DNA from 2 places in the Geobacillus sp. FSL K6-0789 genome. Region 2 is predicted to be linked to the other one. Evidence: riboswitches for the same ligand, from Rfam matches in the RefSeq annotation. Region 2 holds a riboswitch; the other holds the start of a gene.
The links. A riboswitch is a leader RNA that binds a small molecule or an ion and turns the genes downstream of it on or off. The one in region 2 is predicted to bind S-adenosylmethionine.
Positions count from the first base shown of each region.

Region 1: it holds a riboswitch for S-adenosylmethionine, as region 2 does, so the genes downstream of both, NSQ51_RS02450 (phosphoadenylyl-sulfate reductase) here and NSQ51_RS14330 (methionine ABC transporter ATP-binding protein) in region 2, are expected to answer to the same signal.

Region 1 covers NZ_CP151966.1:481,921-489,179, reverse strand. Annotated here, with positions in the region: gene NSQ51_RS02460 (low molecular weight protein-tyrosine-phosphatase) at 22-510, opposite strand; gene NSQ51_RS02455 (DUF1128 domain-containing protein) at 714-938, shown strand; SAM riboswitch class I at 1,066-1,172, shown strand; gene NSQ51_RS02450 (phosphoadenylyl-sulfate reductase) at 1,295-2,002, shown strand; gene NSQ51_RS02445 (inorganic phosphate transporter) at 2,018-3,091, shown strand; gene sat (sulfate adenylyltransferase) at 3,123-4,283, shown strand; gene cysC (adenylyl-sulfate kinase) at 4,296-4,907, shown strand; gene cobA (uroporphyrinogen-III C-methyltransferase) at 5,060-5,836, shown strand; gene NSQ51_RS02425 (sirohydrochlorin chelatase) at 5,847-6,593, shown strand; gene NSQ51_RS02420 (acylphosphatase) at 6,664-6,948, shown strand; gene NSQ51_RS02415 (arginase family protein) at 7,032-7,259, opposite strand, start outside.
Region 2 covers NZ_CP151966.1:2,683,644-2,690,902, reverse strand. Annotated here, with positions in the region: gene NSQ51_RS14375 (proline dehydrogenase) at 1-542, shown strand, start outside; gene NSQ51_RS14370 (YuzL family protein) at 605-754, opposite strand; partial or broken gene NSQ51_RS14365 (3-hydroxyacyl-CoA dehydrogenase NAD-binding domain-containing protein) at 937-1,497, shown strand; gene NSQ51_RS14360 (arsenate reductase family protein) at 2,148-2,525, shown strand; gene gcvH (glycine cleavage system protein GcvH) at 2,619-3,002, shown strand; gene NSQ51_RS14350 (DUF2553 family protein) at 3,076-3,216, shown strand; gene NSQ51_RS14345 (toprim domain-containing protein) at 3,388-3,747, shown strand; gene NSQ51_RS14340 (thioredoxin family protein) at 3,744-4,058, shown strand; gene NSQ51_RS14335 (hypothetical protein) at 4,212-4,556, shown strand; SAM riboswitch class I at 4,630-4,739, shown strand; gene NSQ51_RS14330 (methionine ABC transporter ATP-binding protein) at 4,828-5,856, shown strand; gene NSQ51_RS14325 (methionine ABC transporter permease) at 5,846-6,514, shown strand; gene NSQ51_RS14320 (MetQ/NlpA family ABC transporter substrate-binding protein) at 6,530-7,259, shown strand, end outside.

The sequences.
Region 1 (7,259 bases), 950 kb from region 2:
CCCTCCTTTTCCGTTTTTTCATCATTTTCTTTCCCTAGGGGCCAGCCGATGATCGCGGACGATCGCGTCAAGCAAATGCTCGCAGCCGGAGCGAATCAAGCGGTACACTTCGGCAAAATTCCCGGTATAATACGGATCCGGCACATCGTCTTTTTCCCGATCCGGGACAAAATCAAGCAGCCGGGCGATCACCGCCGGCGAATTCGGCCCGGCGAGCCGGCGCAAATCGCTCAAATTGGCGGCGTCCATGGCGATGATGTAATCAAATTCCTCCAAGTCGCGGCGCCCGACTTGCCGGGCGCGGATGCCGGAATAGTCAATGTCGTTTTCACTCAAAATCCGCCTTGTCCCCTCATGCGGCGGCTCCCCGACATGCCAGCTGCCCGTTCCCGCTGAATCAACGACAATCTGTCCGTCAAGCCCCCGTTCGTTCACCAAATGACGGAATACCGCTTCCGCCATCGGCGAACGGCAAATGTTGCCGAGGCAAACAAACAACACTTTGACCATCGAAGCAGCCACTCCTTTCCATCCCGTTTTCTTGGCATTAGTTTTCCCTTTTCATCCAAGCGCTTGATAGCTGCTTTCTAGCAGCTCGTGCACATGCACCTATATTTTACCACCTAACGCTGGCGCGGACTATATTGCCTCTCCCCTTTTTCACCGCCGGTGTGGTACAATACATGATAACCTGCCACGAAAGGAGCGAAACCATGGATTTATCGAAACCGTCCGCAGAAAACGTCGAATATATCGTTGAACAACTGAAGAAAAAATTAAAAGTGCTCAATTTTGATGCGATTAAGCCGGCCCATTTTTCCGAGGCATGGTATGACGAACTGAAAGACATTTACGACATGGTCATGAAGCGTGAAACGTTCAGTTCAAGCGAAATACAGGCCATTGTTGAGGAGCTCGGAAGCCTGCGCAAGCGGTAATCCTCTCCTTCCGTCACCGGATGGAAGCATCGCGAAGCTGCCTATGTATATAAAAAAATTCCTATCGAAAAACTAGGATTGACATTAGCGCCAATTGTGTTAAAATTTAATCAATATAAATTACATACGCTTATCAAGAGCGGGGGAGGGACTGGCCCGATGAACTCCGGCAACCTGCCGCGTTTGGCAAGGTGCTAATTCCAGCAAAATGGGATCCATTTTGGAAGATAAGGCGTCCCTCGTTCTTCCGCTCTTTCCGAAATGGAAGGGGCGTTTTTATCGCCAGGCTGCCCGTTGCCGGATGAATATCCGACTAATTATGTTGATTTTCTTTGTTTTTTAAGGAGGGGGAAACGATGCTCACATATGACCAATGGGAAACGGCCGAAAAACCGTCTTTTCCGTCCGATGATGAAACGAAAGGGGCGTTGGCTGTCCTTGCTTGGGCGTACCGCGAATACGGCGATGACATTGTCTATGCGTGCAGTTTCGGCATTGAAGGGATTGTGCTCATTGATTTGATTTTCCAAGTCAAGCCGGATGCGGAAATCGTCTTTTTGGATACAGGGATGCATTTCCAAGAGACGTACGACACGATCGCGAACGTACAGGAAAAATACCCGTCGCTCCGCATCGTGATGAAACAGCCGCACTTGACGCTGGAGGAGCAGGCTGCACAGTTCGGCGATGAACTATGGAAACGCGATCCGAACAAATGCTGTGAGTTGCGCAAAGTCATTCCGCTGCGGGAAGTCTTGACCGGCGTCACCGCCTGGATTTCCGGCTTGCGCCGCGAACAGTCGCCGACGCGGCGCCATGTCGAGTACATCAATAAAGACGACAAATTCCGCTCCATTAAAGTGTGCCCGCTCATTCATTGGACGTGGAAAGACGTTTGGAATTACGTATATAAACAAGGTCTTCCGTACAACGTGCTCCATGACCGGGGCTACCCGAGCATCGGCTGCGCCCCTTGCACAGCGCCGGCATCGGATCCGAACGATTTGCGCTCCGGGCGCTGGGCCGGCCAGGGGAAAACGGAGTGCGGGCTCCATCTCACATAAGGGGAGAACAACTATATGCTCCTTGCCATTGCCTTTATTGTGTCCTTTTTCTTCGCCATGAACATCGGGGCGAGCGGCGCGGCCGCCTCGATGGGCGTCGCGTACGGGTCGGGCGCCATTCCGAAAAAGTCGATGGCCCTCCTTCTTTGCGGCATCGGCGTGTTTCTCGGCAGCCTTGGCGGCGGAGAAGTAGTGAAAACGATCGGGTCGGGCATTATTCCGTCTTCGATCCTCACCGTCAAAATCGTCGTCATCATTTTAACGGCGGCGGCCATTTCACTTTTTGCGGCGAACATCATGGGCATTCCGCTCTCGACGAGCGAGATCACCGTTGGATCAGTCGTCGGTGTTGGCATCGCCTATCAGGCGTTGTACTTTCATAAGCTGCTGTTTATCGTGTCGGTATGGATCGTGATCCCGATCGTCGCCTTTTCGTTTACGCTGGCTGTCGGCAAATGGTTTTTGACGCTCAAGCGAAAATATCCGCAGCTTGAACAAGGGCGCTGGCAAAAAACATTCATGGCCTTGCTCGTTGTCACGGGCTTTCTCGAGGCGTTTTCCGCCGGCATGAACAATGTGGCCAATGCCGTCGGGCCGCTCGTCGGCGCCGGGCTGATGGCGGTCGGGCCGGCAACTATCTTCGGCGGCTTGTTTGTCGCTGCCGGCGCCCTGTTGCTTGGGCATCGCGTGTTAGAAACAAACGGAAAGAAAATTACAAACTTCTCCCCGTTTGAAGGAATCGCCATTTCCGGCACGGGAGCCGTGCTCGTCATCATTTCGTCGCTGTTTGGTTTGCCTGTTCCGCTTACGCAGATTACGACATCGGCGATCATCGGCATCGGCACGGCGAAAAGCGGGATGTCGATTTGGCAAAAGCGGATTGTCGTGCAACTGTTGAAAGTGTGGTTTGTTTCGCCAATATTTTCCCTTGTCATTTCGTACAGCCTTGTGAAACTGTTGCTTGACAGCGATGTTTACACGGTGATTGCCATCTTCAGCGTCTGCCTGGCGACGCTTGGCGTCATCAGCTTAAAAAAAACAGTCGCCGAAGAAGAGCGTTCGCTTCATGAACATGGCGGCGGCATTTAATGAACATCTATCAATCTAGGAGGTTATGAACATGAGTTTGAGCATTCCGCATGGCGGCACATTGATCAACCGTTGGAATCCGGATTACCCAATCGATGAAGCAACGAAAACGATCGAGCTGTCCAAAGCCGAACTAAGCGACCTTGAGCTGATCGGCACAGGCGCCTACAGCCCGCTCACCGGGTTTTTAACGAAAGCCGATTACGATGCGGTCGTAGAAACGATGCGCCTCGCTGATGGCACTGTCTGGAGCATTCCAATCACGCTGGCGGTGACGGAAGAAAAAGCGAGTGAACTCACTGTCGGCGACAAAGCGAAACTCGTTTATGGCGGCGACGTCTACGGCGTCATTGAAATCACCGATATTTACCGCCCGGATAAAACGAAAGAAGCCAAGCTCGTCTATAAAACCGATGAACTCGCTCACCCGGGCGTGCGCAAGCTGTTTGAAAAACCAGATGTGTACGTCGGCGGAGCGGTTACGCTCGTCAAACGGACCGACAAAGGCCAGTTTGCTCCGTTTTATTTCGATCCGGCCGAAACGCGGAAACGATTTGCCGAACTCGGCTGGAATACCGTCGTCGGCTTCCAAACACGCAACCCGGTTCACCGCGCCCATGAATACATTCAAAAATGCGCGCTTGAAATCGTGGACGGCTTGTTTTTAAACCCGCTCGTCGGCGAAACGAAAGCGGACGATATTCCGGCCGACATCCGGATGGAAAGCTATCAAGTGCTGCTGGAAAACTATTATCCGAAAGACCGCGTTTTCTTGGGCGTCTTCCAAGCTGCGATGCGCTATGCCGGTCCGCGCGAAGCGATTTTCCATGCCATGGTGCGGAAAAACTTCGGCTGCACGCACTTCATCGTCGGCCGCGACCATGCGGGCGTCGGCAACTATTACGGCACGTATGATGCGCAAAAAATCTTCTCGAACTTTACAGCCGAAGAGCTTGGCATTACACCGCTCTTTTTCGAACACAGCTTTTATTGCACGAAATGCGAAGGCATGGCATCGACGAAAACATGCCCGCACGACGCGCAATATCACGTTGTCCTTTCTGGCACGAAAGTCCGTGAAATGTTGCGTAACGGCCAAGTGCCGCCGAGCACATTCAGCCGTCCGGAAGTGGCCGCCGTTTTGATCAAAGGGCTGCAAGAACGCGAAACGGTCACCCCGTCGACACGCTAAAGGAGGAGCGAGATGAGCACGAATATCGTTTGGCATCATACATCGGTGACAAAAGAAGATCGCCGCCAACGCAACGGCCATCATAGCGCCGTCCTTTGGTTCACCGGCCTGTCCGGATCCGGCAAATCGACGGTGGCGAACGCCGTCTCCAGACGGCTGTTTGAGCTTGGCATTCAAAATTACGTTCTCGATGGTGACAATATCCGCCACGGGCTCAATAAAGACCTCGGCTTTTCCGCCGCCGATCGGACAGAAAACATCCGCCGCATCGGCGAAGTCGCCAAACTGTTTGTCGACAGCGGCCAGTTCGTGTTAACGGCATTCATTTCGCCGTTTGCCGAAGACCGGGCGCTCGTTCGCCGCTTAGTCGAGGAAGACGAATTCATTGAGATATATGTCAACTGCCCGATTGAGGAGTGCGAGAAGCGCGATCCAAAGGGGCTGTATCAAAAAGCGCGCCGCGGGGAAATCCGCGAATTCACCGGCATCGATTCGCCGTATGAAGCGCCGGAAGCGCCGGAGCTGACCATCGAAACGCATCGTTATTCGGTGGACGAATGTGTCGAGCAAGTGCTCGCGTATTTGCGGGAGCGCGGATTCATCCCCGCATTGGAAACCCATTAACGATACCGTGTTTCCCACTCGAAAAAAGAGTGGGAGACGATTTTACAAAGTCGTTTTCATGCCACGGCCAGGCGTTTACAATGAACATCAACGGAACGTTTGCGCTGCTGCCGGCAGCTGACGGGATCACGACAGAAAGGGCTGAAACAACGATGGGGAAAGTATATTTGGTCGGGGCCGGCCCCGGCGATCCGGAACTCATTACCGTCAAAGGGTTGAAATGCATTCAACAAGCCGACGTCATTTTGTACGACCGCCTCATTAATGAGGACTTGCTGGCATATGCCAAGCCAGACGCTGAACTCATTTTTTGCGGCAAGCTGCCCGGCTACCATGCTATGCAGCAGGAAACGATCAACCGTTCACTCGTTCTGCATGCAAAAAAAGGAAAAACAGTTGTCCGTTTAAAAGGCGGCGATCCGTTTGTGTTCGGGCGCGGCGGTGAAGAGGCGGAAGCGCTCGTTCAGCACGGGATCGAGTTTGAGATCGTCCCTGGCGTCACATCGGCCATCGCGGCGGCCGCTTACGCCGGTATTCCTGTCACCCATCGCGAGTTCAGCTCCAGCGTCGCCTTTGTCACGGGGCATCGCCGCGACGGAACCCGCGAAGACATTAAGTGGGAAAGCCTCACCAAAGGCATTGATACGATCGCCATTTACATGGGCGTCCACAATTTGCCATACATTTGCGGTCAGCTGATTAAATACGGCAAGGCGCCGGATACGCCGACGGCGATCATTCAGTGGGGAACGACCCCCATCCAGCGCACGGTCACCGGCACGCTGTCGACAATCGCCGCTATTGCCGCCAAAGAACGCATCGAAAATCCAAGCATGGTCATCATCGGGGATGTCGTCCGGCTGCGCGCCAACATTCAATGGTTTGAGCGGTTGTTGTCATCATCGGCAGCCGCTGGCGCCACCTCGTGAGGCAATGGCGATGGAAGCCATTTTGTACGTCAGCCACGGCAGCCGGGTTCCGGCTGCGCGCCGAGAAGCAGCCCGCTTCGTTGAACAATGCAAGGCGGCCATCGACATCCCGATTCAAGAACTGTGCTTCGTTGAGCTGGCTGAGCCGGATATTGCGACCGGCGTTGACCGTTGCGCCGCCCAAGGGGCAACCCGTGTGATCGTCATCCCGTTGCTGCTTCTATCCGCCGGACATGCCAAACAGGACATTCCGGCTGCGCTTAAAGCAGCGAAACAGCGCCATCCGTCTTTGGAGATCGTCTGCGGAGCGCCGTTTGGCGTCCACGATGCAATGATTGACATCATCATCGACCGCATCGGCGAGCAGCCGGCGCCGCTTGACCATGAATCAATGGTTCTGCTGATTGGCCGCGGCAGCAGCGACCCGGATACGAAGCGCGACATCGCCGCTATCGCCCGGCGCTTGCAAGAAAAAACGAGCGTGCCGCACGTTGACGTTTGTTTTCTCGCCGCCATCCGCCCGACGCTTGACGAAGGGTTCAAGCGGGCGCAGGCATCCATATACCGGCGCGTCTTTATCGTGCCGTATTTGCTGTTTACCGGCGTTTTAATGAAAACAGTCGAACGGAAGCTGCAAGCGATGCCTGTTTCCGATCAACAGTGGCATTTATGCTCATACTTAGGGTATCATCCGCGGCTTGTAACGCTCATTCAACAACAGGTGCAGGCGCTGTCGGCAGCGAAAAAAGGAGCTTGAGCAGACAAGCTCCTTTTTTCATGGTATGATGGAAGCGAAGCGACCGCAGCGAAGGAGGGCTTCAATCATGATGAAACGGGTTCATGTCATGGTCGAAGGGCGCGTGCAAGGCGTCGGGTTTCGCTATTTCGTCCAACACGAAGCGCTCAAACGCCAGCTGACCGGCTGGGTGAAAAACAACGATGACGGGACGGTGGAGATGGAAGTCCAAGGGCATGAAAGCGCGCTCCAACTGTTTTTGGATACGATTGAAGCCGGCACGATGTTTGCCAAAGTTTCCCGCATGCACGTTGAGCCGCGCCCCGTCCGCCCTGACGAAACTAAGTTCCGCATTGTGTACGGAAGCGGCATTTGACTGTTGCACCGCTTGGATCTATTCCCAGCGCAGACGTTGTCCGTCTGCCGTCAAGCGCTCTTTCCACCAATGAAAAAGCGGGATCACCATCCGTCCTGCTTAAGCCGGCCGCAATGCGGCGCCGCATATTGAAAACACGTCTCCAAAATGGCCGTATTCGCACGCTCATTTTTTTGCTGCGCTTCACGGCAAAACGGATGGAATACATCGACAGCCGCTTGCGGGTACTCCCCGCATATGTCCACGCCGAGCACTTTTTTATAGAATAGCAGAAGGCGCAAACAAGCGAGCAGCCGGGAAAGCGGCATCAT
Region 2 (7,259 bases):
GCGTGTTCGTGACGATCGACATGGAAGACTATTCACGCTGCCAAAAGACGCTCGACATTTTTAAAACGTTGAAAAAAGAGTACGATAACGTCGGAACGGTCCTGCAGGCGTATTTGTACCGGACGGAGCAAGACATTGAAGATCTGAAGCCGTACCGCCCGAACTTGCGGCTCGTCAAAGGGGCGTACAAAGAGCCGCCGGAAGTGGCGTTTCCAGACAAAAAAGATGTGGACGAAAACTTTAAAAAGATCATCAAGCAGCATATGCTAAACGGCAATTACACGGCGGTGGCGACGCATGACGACGCCATCATTGAATATACGAAGCAGCTCGTCAAGGAATACAATATCCCGAACAGTCAGTTCGAATTTCAAATGTTGTACGGCATTCGTCCGGAGCGCCAGGTCGAGCTGGCGCGCGAAGGGTATACGATGCGCGTGTACGTGCCGTACGGCACCGATTGGTACGGCTATTTTATGCGCCGGCTCGCCGAGCGCCCGGCCAACGTGGCGTTCGTCGTCAAAGGCATGTTCCGTAAGTGACGCCCATCGCCCGGCAGCGCGAAAGTCAAGCAGGCAAAAAGGGGACGGACGCCCTTAGGCGTTCAGTCCCCTTGCATGTTGTGCTTTTTGTACTGCTGATTTTGGCTCGTCCGCTTGCCGCCGCCGTCGGCTTCGACCGTCGGGCCGGCGTTTCCTTTCACGCTCGCCGCGCTGACGCCGCGTTCAGACGGATTTTTTTTCAGCCGGGCCATCGTCTTCACCTCCTGGTTGTTAGTATGGATTGAAAGAACGGCGGCGATGTGAAAAAAATGTGCGCAAATATATCGCGAAAATTAACAACATACTATATATTGAATATAGATAACGTTTTCACGACTATTTTTTCACCAAAAAATGAATGATGATTCATTCAATGGTGTGAGGGGGAACCGAAATGGGAAAACGCATTCGGCGCGCTGCGGTGCTTGGGTTCGGCGTCATGGGTTCGGGCATTGCCGCCCATTTGGCGAACGTCGGTATTCCGACGCTGCTGTTGGATATCATGCCGCGGGAATTGACGAAAGAGGAAGAAGCAAAAGGTTGGACGCTCGAGCATAAACAAGTGCGCAACCGCCTCGCCAATCAGGCGCTGGAGCGGATGAAAAAGCAAAAGCCGGCGCCGCTGATGGCTCAAGACAATCTGGCGCTCATTGAAACCGGCAACTTTGAAGACGATTTCCATCGGCTGGCGGATGTTGATTGGATCATTGAAGTCGTCGTCGAAAACTTGGATGTCAAACGAAGCGTTTTCGCCCGTGTTGACGAGGTGCGGACGCCGGGGACGATCGTCAGCTCGAACACATCCGGCATCTCGATCGCTGCGATGGCGGAGGGGCGTTCGGATGATTTCAAAAAACACTTTTTAGGCACGCATTTCTTCAATCCGCCGCGCTATTTGAAGCTGCTTGAAATCATCCCGACGGAGCATACCGATCCGGATGTGGTCGCCTATGTCAACTACCCCCACTTAGCTAACGCTTGAAGTGGGGGCTTGCAACTCCCCAGAAGTACAAGCGGACTTCGTCCTCCTTCCTTGACTTGGGGTTGCATCAGGGCAGGTTGACAACTACCCAACGACGCAGGTCATGCCTGCATCGTTACCGATTCTCTCGGTCTGTCTGTTGGCAGTACTTGGATTCCACACACAACAGACGGACCTACGCTCGATGTTTTACGGTTACAACGTTTCCTGTAACCAACTCCATACATCGAGTAGCCGTTATTGGAGTGCCTTTATTAAACGGTTTTCTCCACGCCTTTATTATATCATACACAAAAGAAAAGGGGAACGCGCATTCCTCTCCCACTTACTCCCTTTGGTCGTTGAAGTGGGAGTCTCCTGCGCGAAATAGGATGAAATTGAGGGGCATGCGAAAGAAACGCTTGTCGCCGTCGAACAAGGCGACACGCTGCGGATGATGCTCGCCGCTCTCCGCCGGTTTACGCGCCATACGCCGATCAATGTGATCGCGAAAAAACGCGAGGCGGCTGCCGCCCTCATTGAAGCGGAACGGTATATTGTGTGATAATGGGAAGTGCCAGGCGTTTGCCTGGTGCTTCTTTTTCCATGAATTCCAAGCCGTCGAATGAAAGGGAGGAATGCGGATGGCGCTGACGCTCTACTGGTATCCAAAATGCGGAACGTGCCGGAAGGCGAAGCGTTGGCTCGATGAACACGGCATTGAGGTGCAAACGGTGCATTTGGTCGACGAGCCGCTGACGAAAGAACAGCTCGCCGACTTGCATCGAAAAAGCGGGCTGCCGCTCAAAAAATTTTTCAATACAAGCGGCATGAAATACCGCGAACTCGGATTGAAAGACAAGCTCGATGGCGCCTCGGAAGACGAGATGCTCACGTGGCTCGCCTCGGACGGCATGCTCGTCAAGCGGCCGATTTTAACGGACGGCGAGCGGGTCGTGGTCGGATTCCGCGAACAAGACTACGAATCGTGTTTTGCCGGGCGCGTTTCGACGGAAACATAAAAAATTTGGCCGAAATGAAATGAATTCAGTGAGTTTTGGCGAAAAATCGGTTATGATGAAAAAGAACACAACTTGCCGCACTGGAGGGATTTAATGAACACGCCGAAAGAACTCCGTTATTCGAAAGAGCATGAGTGGGTGCGCGTCGAAGGGGATAAAGTGCGCATCGGCATCACCGATTTCGCCCAATCGGAGCTGGGCGACATCGTGTTTGTCGAGCTGCCGGAAGTCGGCGCGGAACTGACAGCGAACGAGCCGTTCGGCAGCGTTGAGTCGGTGAAAACCGTCTCGGAATTGTATGCGCCGATCAGCGGCACGGTCGTCGAAGTGAACGAAGCGTTGAACGACAATCCGGAATATGTGAACGAATCACCGTATGAAAAAGCATGGATGATCGTTATTGAGCCGAAAGACTTAAGTGAAGTGGACAACTTGTTGACGGCCGAACAATACGAAGCGATGATCAACGAAGGATAAACGTTCCTGCAAAGTTCGCTTCGAACCGGGCCCCCTATACATACCGGAATGTGATGAAAAAGGGGTGCTCGTGATGGTGTTGCAAACGAAGCAACTGGATGTCACGGACCGGGTCACCGGCAAATGGAACGGCCGCACGATCGAACTGTACGAGGGAGGCGAGCTCATCGGCCGCCTTCCGCTTCCTGCGGCTGTAGCGTGGAAAAACGGATAAAGCGAACAAATGGGAAAATTTGAAAATGGGTCACCGCTACCGTTGAACCGGATCAAAAATATGTCGACTGCGACGGGGAGGCGGGCTGGTGTTAGGAGGCAACGGCGGATGGCCGTTGCTTTTCTGTTGCCATACAATATTGTATCCTCATTCACGTTAGGTGGGTCGGACATGCGACAGGTGGAAAAAGTGATTATTGTGGAAGGGCGGTCAGATAAGGAAAAAGTGGCGGCCGTGCTGAACGAGCCGGTTGTCATCATTTGCACGAACGGCACGATCAGCGATGCGCGCCTTGAGGAGCTGGCCGATGAACTCGAAGGGCGGGATGTGTACGTGCTCGCCGATGCCGACGAGGCGGGGGAAAAATTGCGCCGGCAGTTCCGCCGGGTGTTTCCGGAAGCAGGGCATATTTACATTGACCGGGCGTATCGCGAAGTGGCCGCCGCCCCGATCTGGCATTTGGCGCATGTGCTGCTGCGCGCCCATTTTGACGTCCGTATCGAATCGTTCATGAGAGGAAGAGGCGAGTGAACACAATCGGTCGAAACGATATTAAGCGAATGGTGGAAGGGGAGCCGCTTCTCGCTCTTTCGTTGTATACCCCACTGTGCGGCACGTGCCAGTTGGCGAGGCGCATGCTTGTTGTCCTAGAACAATTGTTTCCGGACATACCGTTTTGCGAAACGGACATCAACTACATCCCCGAGCAGGCGGCGGCGTGGAAAATTGAAAGCGTTCCGTGCTTGCTTCTTTTCGCCGGCGGAGAGATCATCGGCAAATGGTATGCGTTCCATTCGGTCCCTTATTTGTACGAAGCAATCCGCGCCCGTTTGCCGCGTTGACGATCCGCCATTTTTTGACGCCGTTTGACACATTTCATGGGAAATGACAAAAACGGCGTTGGTTCGCCACGGCGGCTGTCGAGATTTTTGTAAAGGATTCTCCCCCTTCGGCATGGAAATAAAAGGACAAAGGAGATGGGGGGAGGATGCTCAATGGAAATGTGCGAGTTGGTAGGACAGTTTATGGAACGGATGCAAACGTTGCGCCATTTGTTGCCGATTTTGCCGGATGAGCAGCTGTATGTTCGCTTTGAAAGCGAGGAAGAGACCGCCATGGTGGCGCTCGGCAAGGAGCTTACTGCCGGAAGGGAACCTGATGAACGGAACGTCTTGACGGTGCACGGCTCCAAAAAAGCACTTTGCTCGCTTTTAGACGGCGAGCTGAAGCTGCAGCAGCTCGTCCGGCTGCGCGAAGTGCATGTATCGGGAAGCTTTCGTCATCTGTTGCTGCTTGAGTCGCTCCTCCATTTGGCTAAGCCATATCGGCATGTTGGGTGAAATTTTTATTGACAATGTTCGACACAAGGTGATACAATCACAGTTGTAGTCAATCGAATAGGCGATTGTTGCGCTCTTATCAAGAGAGGTGGAGGGATGTGCCCAATGAAGCCCGGCAACCGTCAGCGCGTGCGCTGAAAAGGTGCCAATTCACACAAAGCGGCCTGCTTTGAGAGATAAGAGACGGAATGGTGCACAATACCTTTCTGTTCTCTGCGGGCAGAAAGGTTTTCTTTTTGCGCTCCGCCGCCTTGGGGAGGAAGGTGAAACGATGATTACACTCGAACATGTGACAAAGATCTATCAAGCGGCTAACGGCTCGGTCACGGCCGTCGACAATGTGTCGCTTGAGATTCGCGAAGGGGAAATTTTCGGCATTATCGGCTACAGCGGCGCGGGGAAAAGTACGCTCATCCGCTTGCTCAATGGGCTCGAGAAGCCGACGGGTGGCCGGGTGGTCGTCGCCGGCCGCGACATGGGGCGCATCAAAGGGCGGGAGCTGCGCAAGGCGCGTCAAGAGATCGGGATGATTTTCCAACATTTCAACTTGCTTTGGTCGCGCACAGTGCGGGAAAACATTGCGTTTCCGCTCGAGATTGCGGGTGTTCCGAAAGCGGAGCGGCAAAAACGGGTCGATGAATTGATCGAGCTCGTCGGGCTCACGGGGCGGGAAGAGGCGTATCCGTCGCAGTTGAGCGGCGGGCAAAAGCAGCGTGTCGGCATTGCCCGGGCGCTCGCCAACAACCCGAAAGTGCTGCTTTGCGACGAGGCGACATCGGCGTTGGACCCGCAGACGACCGATGCGATTTTGGACTTGCTCGTTGACATCAACAAGCGGCTCGGGCTGACGATCGTGCTGATCACCCATGAAATGCACGTCATCCGCAAAATTTGCGACCGCGTCGCCGTGATGGAAAACGGCAAAATCGTTGAGCAAGGCGACGTGTTGCACGTGTTCCGCAACCCGCAGCAGCCGATCACGAAGCGGTTCGTCAAGCAGCTCGTCGAGCCGGAAGAGACGGAAGAGGCGATTTCCCATTTGTTTGGCCAATACCCGAGCGGGCTGATCGCGCAGCTGACGTTTGTCGGCGCGGCGGCCGGCCAGCCGCTCATCAGCCAGGTCGTGCGGCAATTTGCCGTCGATATGAATATTTTGCAAGGGAAAATTTCGCAAACCCATCAAGGCGCTTATGGGGTGCTGTTTGTGCACATCAATGGGGCGGCGGATGAAATTGACCGGGCGCTTGGCTACATTCAAAGCCAGCAGGTGGCGGTGGAGGTGATTCACGATGCTCGCTAACCTCCTGCCGAACGTCCAATGGGAGACGATGTGGGCGGCGACGGTCGAGACGCTGTATATGACGGGAGTGGCGGTGGCGGCCACTTTCGTTCTCGGAATCGTTCTTGGCTTGCTTCTATTTTTGACAGCGAAGGGCAACCTATGGGAAAACCGGTTTGTCAATACCGTGATTGCGGCGTTTGTGAACATTTTCCGCTCCATTCCGTTTATTATTTTGATCATTTTGCTCATTCCGTTTACCACCTGGCTCGTCGGGACGATGCTTGGCGCCAATGCGGCGCTGCCGGCTTTGATCATTGGGGCCGCACCGTTTTACGCCCGCATGGTGGAGATTGCCCTTCGCGAAATTGATAAAGGCGTCATCGAAGCAGCCCAAGCGATGGGCGCCTCAACGTGGACGATCATTTGGAAAGTGTTGCTGCCGGAGTCATTGCCGGCGCTTGTCTCCGGCATTACGGTGACGGCGGTGTCGCTCGTCAGCTATACAGCGATGGCTGGAGCCATCGGCGCCGGCGGGCTTGGGAACTTGGCGTATTTGGAAGGGTTCCAGCGCAACCATAACGATGTGACATTTGTCGCAACCGTATTGGTGTTGGTCATTGTATTTATCATTCAGCTGATCGGTGACTTTGTCACTTCGAAAATCGATAAACGATAAAGGGGGAAACAACTGATGAAGAAATGGTTGGGTGTGTTGCTCGCCGCCATTCTCGTGCTCGCTTTGGCGGCATGCGGCGGCAACAATAACGACAGCGCGGAAGGCGGCAAAGACGGCAAATTGGTGAAGTTGAAAGTCGGTGCGTCGAACGTGCCGCATGCGGAAATTTTGGAAAAAGCGAAACCGATTTTGAAAGAAAAAGGCATCGACTTGGAGATCATTACGTTCCAAGATTACATCTTGCCGAACAAAGCGCTGGCTGAGAAGCAAATCGACGCCAACTATTTCCAACACATTCCGTATTTGGAATCGCAAAAGAAAGAGTACGGCTATGATTTCGTCAACGCCGGCAGCATTCATATCGAGCCGATCGGCTTATACTCGAAAAAATACAAAAGCATTGAAGAACTGCCGGACGGCGCGACGATCATCATGAGCAACTCGGTCGCCGACCATGGCCGCATTTTGTCGATGCTGCAAGAAAAGGGGCTCATTAAGCTGAAACCGGGCATCGATAAAACGAAAGCGACGGTCAACGACATCGTCGAAAACCCGAAACATTTGAAATTTAAAGCGGACGTCGATGCTGGACTTCTGCCGCAAATTTACAAAAACGGCGAAGGCGATGCGGTTTTGATCAACGCCAACTATGCGCTTGACGCCGGTTTGGACCCGGCGAAAGACCCGATCGCCGTGGAGTCGCCGAAAAACAATCCGTATGTGAACATTGTGGCGGTGCGCAAAG